3 regions of the Lysinibacillus sp. OF-1 genome follow, and region 1 is predicted to be linked to each of the others. Evidence: riboswitches for the same ligand, from Rfam matches in the RefSeq annotation. Region 1 holds a riboswitch; each other region holds the start of a gene.

The links. A riboswitch is a leader RNA that binds a small molecule or an ion and turns the genes downstream of it on or off. The one in region 1 is predicted to bind cobalamin.
Region 2: it holds a riboswitch for cobalamin, as region 1 does, so the genes downstream of both, NV349_RS10360 (hypothetical protein) here and mmgD (citrate synthase) in region 1, are expected to answer to the same signal.
Region 3: it holds a riboswitch for cobalamin, as region 1 does, so the genes downstream of both, NV349_RS20385 (FecCD family ABC transporter permease) here and mmgD (citrate synthase) in region 1, are expected to answer to the same signal.

Annotation. Positions count from the first base shown of each region.
Region 1 covers NZ_CP102798.1:2,290,179-2,294,423, reverse strand. The annotation lists gene prpD (2-methylcitrate dehydratase) at 1-423, opposite strand, end outside; gene mmgD (citrate synthase) at 522-1,643, opposite strand; cobalamin riboswitch at 1,837-2,031, opposite strand; gene NV349_RS11105 (NUDIX hydrolase) at 2,280-2,765, shown strand; gene NV349_RS11100 (hypothetical protein) at 2,821-3,102, opposite strand; gene NV349_RS11095 (SHOCT-like domain-containing protein) at 3,112-3,498, opposite strand; gene NV349_RS11090 (DUF2089 domain-containing protein) at 3,512-3,877, opposite strand; gene NV349_RS11085 (ABC transporter ATP-binding protein) at 4,150-4,245, opposite strand, start outside.
Region 2 covers NZ_CP102798.1:2,128,572-2,132,816, forward strand. The annotation lists gene NV349_RS10345 (PH domain-containing protein) at 586-966, shown strand; gene NV349_RS10350 (8-oxo-dGTP diphosphatase) at 1,184-1,657, shown strand; gene NV349_RS10355 (GNAT family N-acetyltransferase) at 2,125-2,325, shown strand; cobalamin riboswitch at 2,647-2,830, shown strand; gene NV349_RS10360 (hypothetical protein) at 3,059-3,781, shown strand; gene NV349_RS10365 (hypothetical protein) at 3,796-4,110, opposite strand; gene NV349_RS10370 (elongation factor G) at 4,202-4,245, opposite strand, start outside.
Region 3 covers NZ_CP102798.1:4,156,525-4,160,769, forward strand. The annotation lists gene NV349_RS20370 (DMT family transporter) at 1-304, shown strand, start outside; gene NV349_RS20375 (DMT family transporter) at 304-618, shown strand; gene NV349_RS20380 (heme ABC transporter ATP-binding protein) at 903-1,694, opposite strand; gene NV349_RS20385 (FecCD family ABC transporter permease) at 1,700-2,746, opposite strand; cobalamin riboswitch at 2,892-3,079, opposite strand; gene NV349_RS20390 (YdhK family protein) at 3,382-3,951, shown strand; gene NV349_RS20395 (response regulator transcription factor) at 3,992-4,245, opposite strand, start outside.

The sequences.
Region 1 (4,245 bases):
GTCTTTCATTTTAAGTGGCTCTTTCCCTTCAGCAACACGCACGCGACTCAAATAATCAGCCACAGCTAATATGCCCCCTAAATTATCGGAAGGGTGTCCCCATTCAGCCGCAAGCCAAGTGTCGTTGTAATCCAGCCAACGAATCATACAACCGATATTAAAGGCACCTTTTACAGGATCAAGAACATAGGAAGTGCCTGGAACTCGTGTACCATTAGGAACGACTGTGCCTGGTACTACTGGGCCAAGAAGTTTCGTGCATTCAGGATATTGTAAGGCCAAAATGCCACACCCTAATGTATCTAATAATACATAGCGTGCCGTTTCGTATGCTTCTTCACTTGTAATAGTTGTATTGACTACATAATCCGCAATATCTGTAAGTAATTGATCTGTCTTAGATATGTCATTTGTTTTAATCATCTATATCTTCCCTTCAAGGCATGAATTTGATATACTAGTATGCTGATAGGCATTGGTCAGAATGCCCATCAGCTCTATGGCGAGTTGTTAAAACTTGATTATACCGACAATTCTTCAAGGTTATGACGCTCGCCAATATAATGGACACGAGGTCTAAATAATCGGTTATTGTCATGCTGCTCAATGACGTGAGCACATAAGCCAATTGTTCGTGAGCCAAAAAAGATAGGTGTATAGATTTCAATTGGCAAGCCAAGCATGTAGTATACTGGTGCTGCATAATAATCTAAATTTGGGTACAAGCCCTTTTCTTGTGCCATCACCTTCTCACCAGCTTCACACATGTGATATAAGCGATCATCCCCTTGTGCCAAACATAATTTATGCAAAGCCTCTTTCATAATTTGTGCTCTTGGGTCCATCTTTTTCATATAAACACGGTGACCAAAGCCCATAATCTTTTCTTTATTTTGCAGTTTATTTTTCAGCAAGGCTTCAAAGCCTGCTACTGTTTTGGCTTCTAGAAGCATGTACATGACTGCCTCGTTGGCCCCTCCATGTAAATTTCCTTTCAATGATGCGACAGCTCCAGTTAAAGCACCGTACAAATCAGATTGTGTAGAGGCAATAACACGAGCTGTAAACGTCGAATTTGGCATCTCATGCTCACTATATAAAACGAGAGACTGATCAAAAATTTCTTCTTCTAACGCCGTTGGTTTTCTACCAGTAATCATGTAATAAAAATTGGCGCTATAGGAAAGCTGACTATCTGGCTCCACAACATCTTGTCCGTTTAAGACACGATAGCTATTGGCTACGATGTTAGGCATACCGCCTAAAAGTCTATAAGCTCGCGTCAAGTTCATTTCAGTAGAACGATCATTGATGTGCTGATCAAAGCCTGCTAAAACAGAAATTCCAGTTCTCAGTCCATCCATCGCATGTGTTTCATTAGGCAAGAGCTTGAAGATTTGGAAGATCTCTTGTGGAACCTGATAATGTGCTTTTAATTTGTCCTGTAAGTCAGCCTGTTGCTCGGCAGTAGGAATTTCGCCATGCAGTAGTAGGTAGACAATGTCTAAATACGAATATCTTTGTGATAATTCAATCAAGTCGTAGCCTCGAATAACAATTTGACTTCCTACAGTGTCTAAAAAAGATAATTTTGTTTCAGCAGCAATGACCCCATCAAGACCTGGTGAATAAGTTAACTCCATTCAATGACAGCCCCTTTGTTTAATTATTCTTGTAAGCGTTACCATTCCAACACGAAAGAACAACAAAAAAACAACTTCTACCCCTTTTTAGAAGTTGTTAATCTACAAAAGCATGACAGACCAAATAACAGTGAATTTACAGGAATTCACAAAAATCATGCAGTAGCTAACACCTCCCTATCCTCGTAGGTCAATTGATGCTTATTTTGTGGCAGGTCTCCTGACTTATAATCAACACTTCAATAACACCTTCCCATTTTGACAAACAAAACAGTGGCCTTGTTATCGAGCTCCTAAATACAGTTGCGGGACAGTGTTGGACTCTCACCAACTTCCCTTTTAATCAAATGGAATGAACCCCATTTGAACCACCAAAATTTAGCATATTCAATTTGTCTATTTACCTTAACATAGAGTTTTCAAAACAATCAATATAGGTAAAATTCAGAAAAGACTGATTATAAAAAGCTATTTTTCATTTTTGATTGACTATTCTGCATTTTTGAGCATTATTTTGTACAAAAAAAGATTGTTCATCTATACCAATAAATCCATTTTCAAGGGTTATAAGTAAAATAGAGGTCTTTATAATAAAAAAGGCGAATAGTTTTTTTATAATATAGAGGAGGAGCACATATGGGCTATATTTCAGAATTAAGGAAACACATCGGTAGTAGACCGATTATCAGTATCGGGGCGACAATTCTTGTAGTCAACGATGATAAGAAAATTCTCTTTCAACATCGTTCAGATACGTTGGATTGGGGATTACCTGGTGGCTCAATGGAACTGAATGAAACGCTAGAAGAAGCTGCTACTCGTGAACTTCATGAAGAAACAGGACTGGTAGCGAATGAATTGGACTTGATTGGTGTTTTTTCAGGGCCAGATTATTATTTTCAATATCCAAATGGGGATGAAATCTATACAGTTATTCATCTTTATAGTGCGAAAAATGTCAGTGGTATACTAGAGATGAGGGATGGTGAGAGTTTGAATCTTACCTATTTCAGTAAAAATGAGCTACCAGATTATCTTGAGAAAAGAACAAAAACACGCTTAGACAATCTAGAGGACAAATTGTGGAATTTAGATAGTTCTTTTGCAAAGAATTCTCTTTAAATAACAAAGAGCATGCTTTTTATGAAAACATGCTCTCATCTTAACTATTAGGCTATTACAGTCTAACCTTAACCTCTGTACCGTCTTGCGCCTTGACATCTACTAGCACGAGCCCTTTATAATTTTGTAGTTCCTTGATAATAGGCTTGAGCATTTCTTTGTCAATGAATGGAAAGGAAAAGTCGATTTTTTTTCTGTCGAAGTATGCCTTTGTCCATTTGTTGACACTTTGCTGAATCCATTTTGAAGTCAAAATGGAAAGAACAATGGTTAGCACAGCATATGGAACAGGAACGGTAAAGCGAACGTCTTTTGCTTTCACTTTTACATGCATCATAAGTCGCCTCTACTCAATGAAAACTGAAACGGTATCTCCGTTTGCCGATTTTATGTCCACAATTTGTCCATCTAATTCATTTTCGATGGCTTCAAGAAGAAGATTGATATCGATATCTTTCACGTATTTTTCCGATTGCGGAATACTCGCAGCGATACTGTGTCCAGCCATTAACACAGCCTTGACAAGTTTTATAGGCAAATTCACAGTGACATTATCATTTTCAGTGGACACCACACGAACCTTTAACGTTTTATCTAAATACTTCGTTTTTTCCAGAAATTTGTTACCTGACTCCTCTTTCTCTTGTAACACTTGAATCAGCTCTGACCCTTTTTCAGCATCAATTTTCCCCTCTTGAATCATGGTTAACACTTTAGTAATTTCCTCTTTCATGTAGCATTCCTCCCTATTCGTCTTTTAAGAGCTTTATGGCCTCATCAGTTGTGATTTCGCCATTTTCCAACATGCTTACAATTTTTTTCTCGTCTACTTCATTTTTCTTCTTTTGGACATAGCCAAGAGATGAGATAATGTCATTTAGCTTGCCTCGCACAGTTGGGTACGAAATGCCCAGTTCCTTTTCTACTTCCTTAATATTCCCTCGACATATTAAAAATACTTCCACAAAATGAAGCTGATCCTGTGATAAGGATGCTAGCTTCGACAATTCAAACTCATTTTCAATCGTCGTTTGACAATGAGAACACTGTAACTTCGTAATTTTTAATGTTTTACTGCAGACAGGACAATTTGTGATTACTTGATAAGCCATAGTGAACTCCTTCCTTTAAGTTAAATTGATTATATACCAAATAATTTAAAAAAGTAAATAATAAAATTAATTTATTCAATGAAAATATCAATAAAGTTAATTACCTAATTAATATTATTAATAAAAAGAAAAACACCATTCTAATGCAAAATGGCGTTTCTTTAATAGATGACTCTTACTAATGTTTGGAGCAAATGAGGTAATCCAACTGGCCTCTATCATTACCAGCCCATACCTCCATGACCATTGTATACGTGTTTTCTATATTATGATCATTTCGTTTTATGTTTTCTTTCTCGCGGGTGTGAAGGCAAAATAGCATGATATAATTGTTGTGAAGCGGGATGCTGATATGCTCCATCCTTTCC
Region 2 (4,245 bases), 160 kb from region 1:
AGGTTTTTTAGCCCTGAATAGTTATCTAAGAACAAGATGATTTTGCCTCCACAGATAGCTATGCACAAAGGTGGTTTCAGGCGATAGATAAGTAATTTGAAATGCACTTCCTGTCATTAGAATGGGAAGTGTTTTTTATTGGCGGACCAACGTAATTAATTTCTTAGTGAAATCCCTAGAGATCACGTAGATTGTATGCGTAACCTTAACCTACATTCAGCTACTGATTTGTCCTTTTTCACCTTACCAAAGGTGATAGCCATATTTGTTTCTAGCCGTATCCTCTATTTACACCATATTGACAACACCTTCATTTTTGACAGCTGTTGCCATCGCTTCTTGGAATAATTTGAGTGATTCTTCATTCCCATCCTCTTTAAAAAAATCGCTATTTACCTTACCAAAAGAGATGCTAACCTTAACTAGCTTGCCCTCTCTTCATCACAGCCTAAACAATAGCTAGTAGAGAGCCTATGATTACGTGCAATGCTTCGCCTCTATAGACTCAATAAAACCATTATTTCCTGTCGTAGCGCTATCTTCTTTGTAATACATTAAATAAATGACAATGAAAGGGGCCAGGAGATGGGCTTATTTGATGGATTAATCGGCAATGCGAGCGAGGTGAATTTAGAAAAATTACAGGAGGAGGTCCGTGATTTATTGATTCCAAACGAAACAATCAAAAATGCCTATAAAATTATAAGAGACACGTTTATTTTTACGAATAAACGATTAATCCTTATCGATAAGCAAGGGGTGACTGGCAAGAAAACCGAATATCATTCCATCCCCTATAAAAATATCGTTCATTTTTCAGTAGAAACAGCCGGGACATTTGATTTAGATGCAGAGCTCAAAATATGGGTGTCAGGCAGTTCGTTACCGATTCAAAAAAACTTCAACAAGGCGACGAATATTTACAAAGTGCAAAGTGTTTTAGCGCAGTATGTTTTGGGGACGTAATGTATGGTACTAAAAGCCCGCATTTATGCGAGGCTTTTTTGTTGTGCAAAGAAAGGATGATAAAGATGAGGAAATTACCTTGTGAAGGGTGTAAGGGATTCCAGTTCCGATTACGAAACAGGCACATAATGTAGAGAAGGTGTTAAGAGATAATAAAGTTGTTTAACTAAGAAGGACACATATATGGTAATATTTATTTAAAAAGATGGAGTGGATTATGAGTAATTCTATTAATTATAAAATATGGACGGTGTGTATGATTCAAAGTGAAGAGAAGGTTTTACTTCTGGATAGACAGCACGACAATTTCAAAGGTTTTATTCCACCGGGTGGTAAAGTTGAATTTCCTGAAAGTATTGTAGAAAGTGCTATCAGAGAAGTAAAAGAAGAAACGGGGTTAGAAGTTAGAAACCTTATTTATAAAGGGCTTTATGAATATGTTAATCCAGTCGCAAAAGATAGATATATGATATTTAATTACATAACAAAGGATTTCGAGGGTGAACTCTTGAAAGATGCTCCAGAGGGGAAAGCGGTTTGGGTAGATATAGAGAGCGCATATAAACTTCCTATGCAGCCATCGATACGGAGAAGATTTCCTTTATTTTTTCAAGATGGAACATTTGAGATTCAAGTTGAATGGAACCACGAAGAAAATAAAGAAGGGAAAGTTACTATACGTCACACCTAAAACTTGTTATTGGACTGACAGGGGGGCAATCGTTCAATAGAGCAGTCGCTTTTCAATAACATCGAGGTCAGTTCAATACATATATATGTGAAGAATAAATAATGGGGCTTAAATTTACCCACTTTGTTAAATAGTTTAACTTTCAATATCTAAATGGTAGAGAGGGATTAAGAATAGCTAGAGAAAATTCTAAAATAAAAGGTGCTTGACCGTCCTTTTGTTTATTAAACGAACGGTGCAGATTGTTGAAGAAGAAATTTTATAATAGTGATTTATTAAAGAATAGGGAAGTGGCAGTAACCATGAACTACATAATCAGATTAGCGAATGAAAACGACTTATCGGGTTTATGTGATAGTAGAAATAATAAAGATCTATTCACGAATTATTTAAAGCAATTTGCAAAAAAGGAATAATATCAAGACGCACTTATATTAGGTTTTGGAGTTCTTAAATTAAAAGGTACTTTGCTTCCTAAATTAAGTGACCTATATGTAAAAGAGGATTATCGTGGTAATGGTATAGGTTCAGACTTAATGAGGTATAGAGAAAATATTGCAAAGAGTTTAGGACATTCTGAAATATTTGTGAGTGTTGGCCCGATAGAAAATCCCAACATGATAAAGTTAATTAGCAAACACGGTTACGAACCTATCTCTTACCTATAATAAAACCTACACAAGAATTGATTTCAAGAAGTTGTTGAACTAACGGGGCTAGTTGAACAAGATTTAAACAACTTTAAAGAGCCTTCTTATAATATAATTTTTGTATTTTTTGATTAGAAATAACTTTATTATCATTTTACAGAAAGCAATTAAAGTGATGCTCAGTGTGACATGAGGAAAACCTAGTATTCTATGCATCCATTTTACATGGAATTATTTTGAAATAATTAGTATTTTTTAGCATAAATTGACTTTGGACATACAATACTTTACAATGATTAGCTAAGGAATAGAGAATTTTCGCAAATTTCCTTACCAACTGAATAGCGTGTAGTAATAGGTGTAAATTGCGTGCAATTTGCTTAAAAGGGAAGTCGGTGCGAATCCGACACTGTCCCGCAACTGTAAATGTGAGCGACTTTTCAGCAACCACTGTCAAATGATGGGAAGGAGAAAAGTGGCAATGACCATGAGTCAGGATACCTGCCTGTTACGAGTACACACCAGTAACCTACGAGGAATAGGAGGTGGCATGTTGACAAAACAGAATGCTCTGTTCGTCACGGTACGTCAAACGCCCAAAGTAAATGAAGGGGTTCGCAATCGGGCTCATTTACACATACTTAGGGTTTGTTTGGCATTGGGTGATGAACGAAGATAAGCGAAGGATTTCCTCAAAAATGGTAGGAAATCCTTTTTGTTTTGACATTATGTACGCAAAGGGGATGCATGTATGACTTCTTTAGATATGAACATTTGTAAGCAGCCACGCACAGAAGTTGCCAAGAAAGCGAAAACAAGAATGGCGGTCGAATCATTGATTGACCAATTATTAGCAACGAAGCTGATCCGCAATGATCGCTTCTTTGAGCAAATTTTATATAATAAAGAAATTATTTGGATACAAAATGGGGATGTGGACGGGCATCTTTTCGCGAAGGCAGCGGTAACCGATCAACTGAAAACGAAGACCAATAGCTTTATGATGTATATGCCCACTAACCCGATTGTCTATGAGGTTAACGGGGAGTCATACCATTTAATTACACGCATTGATTCCACACGTGCCAAGCCCAACCTTGACCGTCTGTCACTGGAGCCAAAGCCTGTTTTAAGTGCAGCACGTGTCAATGATGTATTATGCTCGATTGTGATGCGCTTTTATGAAACATATCTACACGATTTAGCGCCTCAACATGATAAGTTAATAGCCTTTGTGCAGCAGGAATATGCCCAATTTATTGAAGCGGTTCAGGCATTAAATGATTACCATTTCAACTGGCATCCACGCGGCAACGGTCACGAGCTATTGCTGCAATTAATTGATCAACTGCAAATTTTAAAAAGTTATCCTGGTAAAGTGCTAGTTGATTTCACAAACACGCATGACTACGTGATTGTCGAGCCTGCATACCTTGTGCACAGTCCTACAAAGAAAGCAGTAGGCGCATTATAAACTCAAGCCCTCCATCAAACGGAGGGCTTGTTTTTATTTATTTGAAGGGTAGGGGGTAAATACTCTCGTTCGAGCAGCGAATACTCGCGGAAGCAGATGAAATACTCTCGTTCGAGCAACGAATACTCGCGGAAGGAGATGAAATACTCTCGTTCGAGCAGCGAATACTCGCGGAAGGAGATGAAATACTCTCGTTCGAGCAGCGAATACTCGCGGAAGGAGATGAAATACTCTCGTTCGAGCGGGGAATACTCGCGGAAACAGATGAAATACTCTCGTTCGAGCAAGGAATACTCGCGGAAGGAGATGAAATACTCTCGCTCCAGCAAGGAATACTCGCGCAAACAGGGTAAATATTCTCGCTCAAAGCAAGTAAACACCCGCGCAAGCAAACGGCTTCGCGCGGGCAGGATCACCTACTTACAGACAATGCATGGCTGCTTGTGCTTCGTGCCAAGGAACAG
Region 3 (4,245 bases), 1.9 Mb from region 1:
TTGGATATTTGGTTTTAATGTAGCAAGTTCCTGGTGGCATTGGATTATTATTGTGTCTATAATTGCTATCGATTTTCACTTCTTATCAAAAGCTTGTGAAAACCTACCTACTGGTACCGTATACGCTATTTTCGCTGGTGCAGGTGCAATTGGCACTACGTTAATGGACATTTTTATTTTCGATGGAGAGTTTAATGCGATTAAAGGTATTTTCATGTTTATTTTAATATCGGGCGTTATTGGATTAAAATTAGCAGATAACGCACCAACAGATCACGATGAAAAGAAAGGAGTGAATGCATAATGGGTTGGGTATATATTTTATTAGCAGCAATAGCCGAAATTATAGGTGTTATTGGATTACGCTTTTATAGTCACAATAAAACGATACGAAATTTATTATTATATGTCGGTGGCTTTGGATTATCATTTGCCCTTTTATATGCTTCCTTCAATTATTTACAGCTAAGCATTGCCTATGTTGTCTGGGTAGGTATTGGTACTGTCGGTGCAGTGCTTGTCAATATCATTTTCTTTGGTGAATCCAAAAATCTACCACGAATTATCAGTATCATCGCTATTATCATCGGTGTAGCAGGATTAAAGGCCGTATCTTAATTAAACTACAATCAAAGGACATCCTTCTAATATCGAGGAATGTCCTTTGTCATTTAAACCATTGAGTATATCTTTGAACCTGTTACATTTTTATAATTAAAAACAGATACACTGCGGTCCTTACTCTAGCTAATGAAAAATCCGTCTCCTGTATAAACATTGACTATTTTTCTAACTAAGAAACATAAAAACTCTTCCTGGTATGACTGTTTCCAATGCCATGTATTTTCGTAAATGCTACTTTCATAATGAATATATTATGTAAAATAATTGTCCTTACTTTTTTAAACTTGACTGACCTTCTTTGCGAATTGATCAGGAACATACGTGAGGTATGGTTTACCAGTCAAGGAATGTGTTTGAATATCAGCAAAAACACCAAATACTTCTTGTAACAATGTTGGTGTTAGCACTTCCTCGGGTGCCCCATGACACACAATTCGACCTTGCTGCAAAACGTAAATTTGATCACAGTACATTGCCGCAATATTCAAGTCATGTAAAGCCGCAACTACTGTTAAATGTAAGGTTTGAATTAAGTCCATAAGCTGAAGTTGATGTTGGATATCTAAATGATTCGTTGGCTCATCTAATATAAGCACTTGTGCTTGCTGTGCTAGTGCTCGTGCAACCATTACACGTTTTTTCTCTCCACCTGAAAGGGAGCTAAAGCTTCGTTTTTCTAAATGAGCTATACCTGTTTGCTTCAAAGCATCTTTAACAATTTGAAAATCTTGCTCTTGATCTAGCTCTAACAGTTTTTTATGTGGCGTTCTCCCCATGCTAACTAAATCATGTACAGTGAAATCAAATAAAACAGGTGTATCTTGACTAACAACAGCTAAATTCTTCGCAATTGCTTTACTAGATTGCTTTAAAATATCATGCTCATTTAATAATACCGTCCCGCTTTCAGGTTTTAGAAGACGATACATATTTTTTAGCAATGTTGATTTGCCACTACCATTAGGACCAATTAACCCAACAAACTGCTTTTTCTTTATTTGAATACTTACTTCATGTAGTATACGTTGATCGTTAATGGAGAATGATACTTGCTTTGCTTCTAATGTCATATAAGTTAATCTCCTTCACCGAAAGAATAATTATTGCGACGGAGTAGCCAAATGAAAAATGGACCTCCGCAAAAGGCTGTAATAATACCAATTGGCATTTCCTGAGGAGCAATGATAATTCGAGCAAAGGCATCAGCCCACACTAAGAAAATCCCCCCTATTAAAGCACTAATCGGTATCACATATTTATAGTTAGATCCCACAATTAAACGTACTATATGAGGGATAATTAGACCTACAAAACCAATAGAGCCACTGACTGCCACCAGTACACCTGTTAACAGGGAGACAAGTAATATAAGCTGAATCCGAAATTGCTGAAGATTAACGCCTAACGTCACTGCCGCTTCTTCCCCAAGTAAAAGTAAATTTAAATTTCGATAGTGTAGCCAGAGAAGCCCAAATACGACGAAAAATATGGAAGCTGGAATGATAATATTATTCCATTTAGCTCCTGCTAGACTACCTAGCATCCAAAACATAACAGCTTTTAAAGCCCCCTCTTGCTTTGACATCATTAAAATAAAATTAGAAATGGCCGTTAAAATAAAGGAAACAGCCATACCTGCCAATAACAGACGAAAAATAGAAACCCGTCCCCCAACACGAGATAAGAAAAACACCAGTGCAATGGCAAGTAATGATCCTAGAAAGGCTGATATTGAAAGCGCGTAAATACCTAAAAATGAAAAGGCTCCTAAAATAATCACAGATGTCGCTCCGACGGCTGCCCCTGAAGAAATCCCTAAAATATACGGGTCAGCAATGGAATTTCGCACAAGTGCCTGAATGGCTGCCCCCGCAATGGCTAATCCAGCACCAACAATAGCAGCCAATAAAACACGAGGTGCTCTTATTTGCCAAATGATAATTTCCTGTGAGCGACTCCAATCTTGCTCTATGGCATTTTGTATAAAGGGGATTTTAGAAAGAATAACTTTCCATACATATAATGGTGTAACTGATACAGAGCCGACCATGACAGCAAAGGTCATAGAAACAATTAATACGAAGAAAAGGATTAAGGAAAAAAATATAAACTTTTTATTCATCCGTTTTAAACTCCTACTGAATAGTGATGAATGAAGCAATAAAAAAAGGTATTCCATACGCAACTACGCATAGAAATACCCTAGAATAAACAAAGTCAGAAAAAATCCAGCTATTGTCCGTAATTGCTTGCATCCTCGTGGGCATTACAGGTATTACTAACTGGCAGGTCTCCTGGCTTCGATTCAACACCCTATAATTGCCTTCCCATTCTTCCACAGTGGCAAATAATATTATAGGACTCCTCGTTACAGTTGCGGGACAGCGTCGGACTTACACCGACTTCCCTTTTAAGTGACATTATAAAATGGCACACCAATAGTATTTGAATTTATAAAATTGTGACGATTCTATCATACATTTTTATAGATTGTTAGTCTACATGGAATTTTATTTCTAAGGAAGAACAATATATAAGCTGTATCTTCGCAGTTTTGCTATTTGCTCGTTATAAATTGGCTATCTATTACTTAATAGTTTTGGCATGGGAGGATACTCCACCACATCTTAGCCACTTTTCCTATCACATACATCAATAACATTTCGCTCTCTTCATTCATGTCAAAAAGCAATTGACATCCATCATTTCTGCACATTTGTTTGCTACAGTAAGGGAAAATAGTGAGGAGGATATTACATGATATTTAAAAGAAAATGGTCTACTGGACTTCTAGCAGTAACGGCCTTCATTAGTTTAACAGCTTGTGCGGAGGAGCAAACGAAGCCTGCATCTCCTTCCAATAACACTGCTGAAGAAATGGATCATTCTACGATGAGCCACTCAAGCTCAGGTGAAGTACCATCCACATTAAAGAACGCGGATAATCCGAAGTTTTCTGTTGGAAGTAACGTGATTATTACGGATGGACATATGGACGGTATGAGAGGTGCCGAAGCAACAATAATAGGTGCCTATAACACAACTGCCTATGTTATTTCCTATGAGCCAACTTCCGGTGGAAAGCGTGTAGAAAATCATAAGTGGGTGATTCATGAAGAATTGATTGATCCAGAAGAAGCACCACTAGCCCCTGGCACAGAAGTAAAAACGGACGCAGCGCATATGGAAGGTATGGAAAATGCGACTGTCCGTATTGAGGAGGCTATCCAAACGACTGTTTATATGGTTGATTACACTTCGACCACAAATGGTGAAGCTGTTAAAAATCATAAATGGGTGACAGAAGAAGAATTAACCTCAAAATAATATGAACAACCTCTCCAGCATTTCTGGCAGAGGTTGTTTTCTAGCTTTTGTGTTGTAACGGTTTTCTATCAATTGACTTATGCCATTTATAGCCGATACCCCATACTGTTTGCAAGTAATCATCCGCAGGGAACCCACTTTTTCTTAATTTTTCTCGTAAATTACGCACATGAGAATCAATGGTACGATCTTCAATTGTCACATTATATCCCCAGACTGTGGTGATTAGATGTTCTCTAGAAAATACTTTATTTTGATGATCTAAAAATAAAACAAGCATGGAAAATTCCTTTG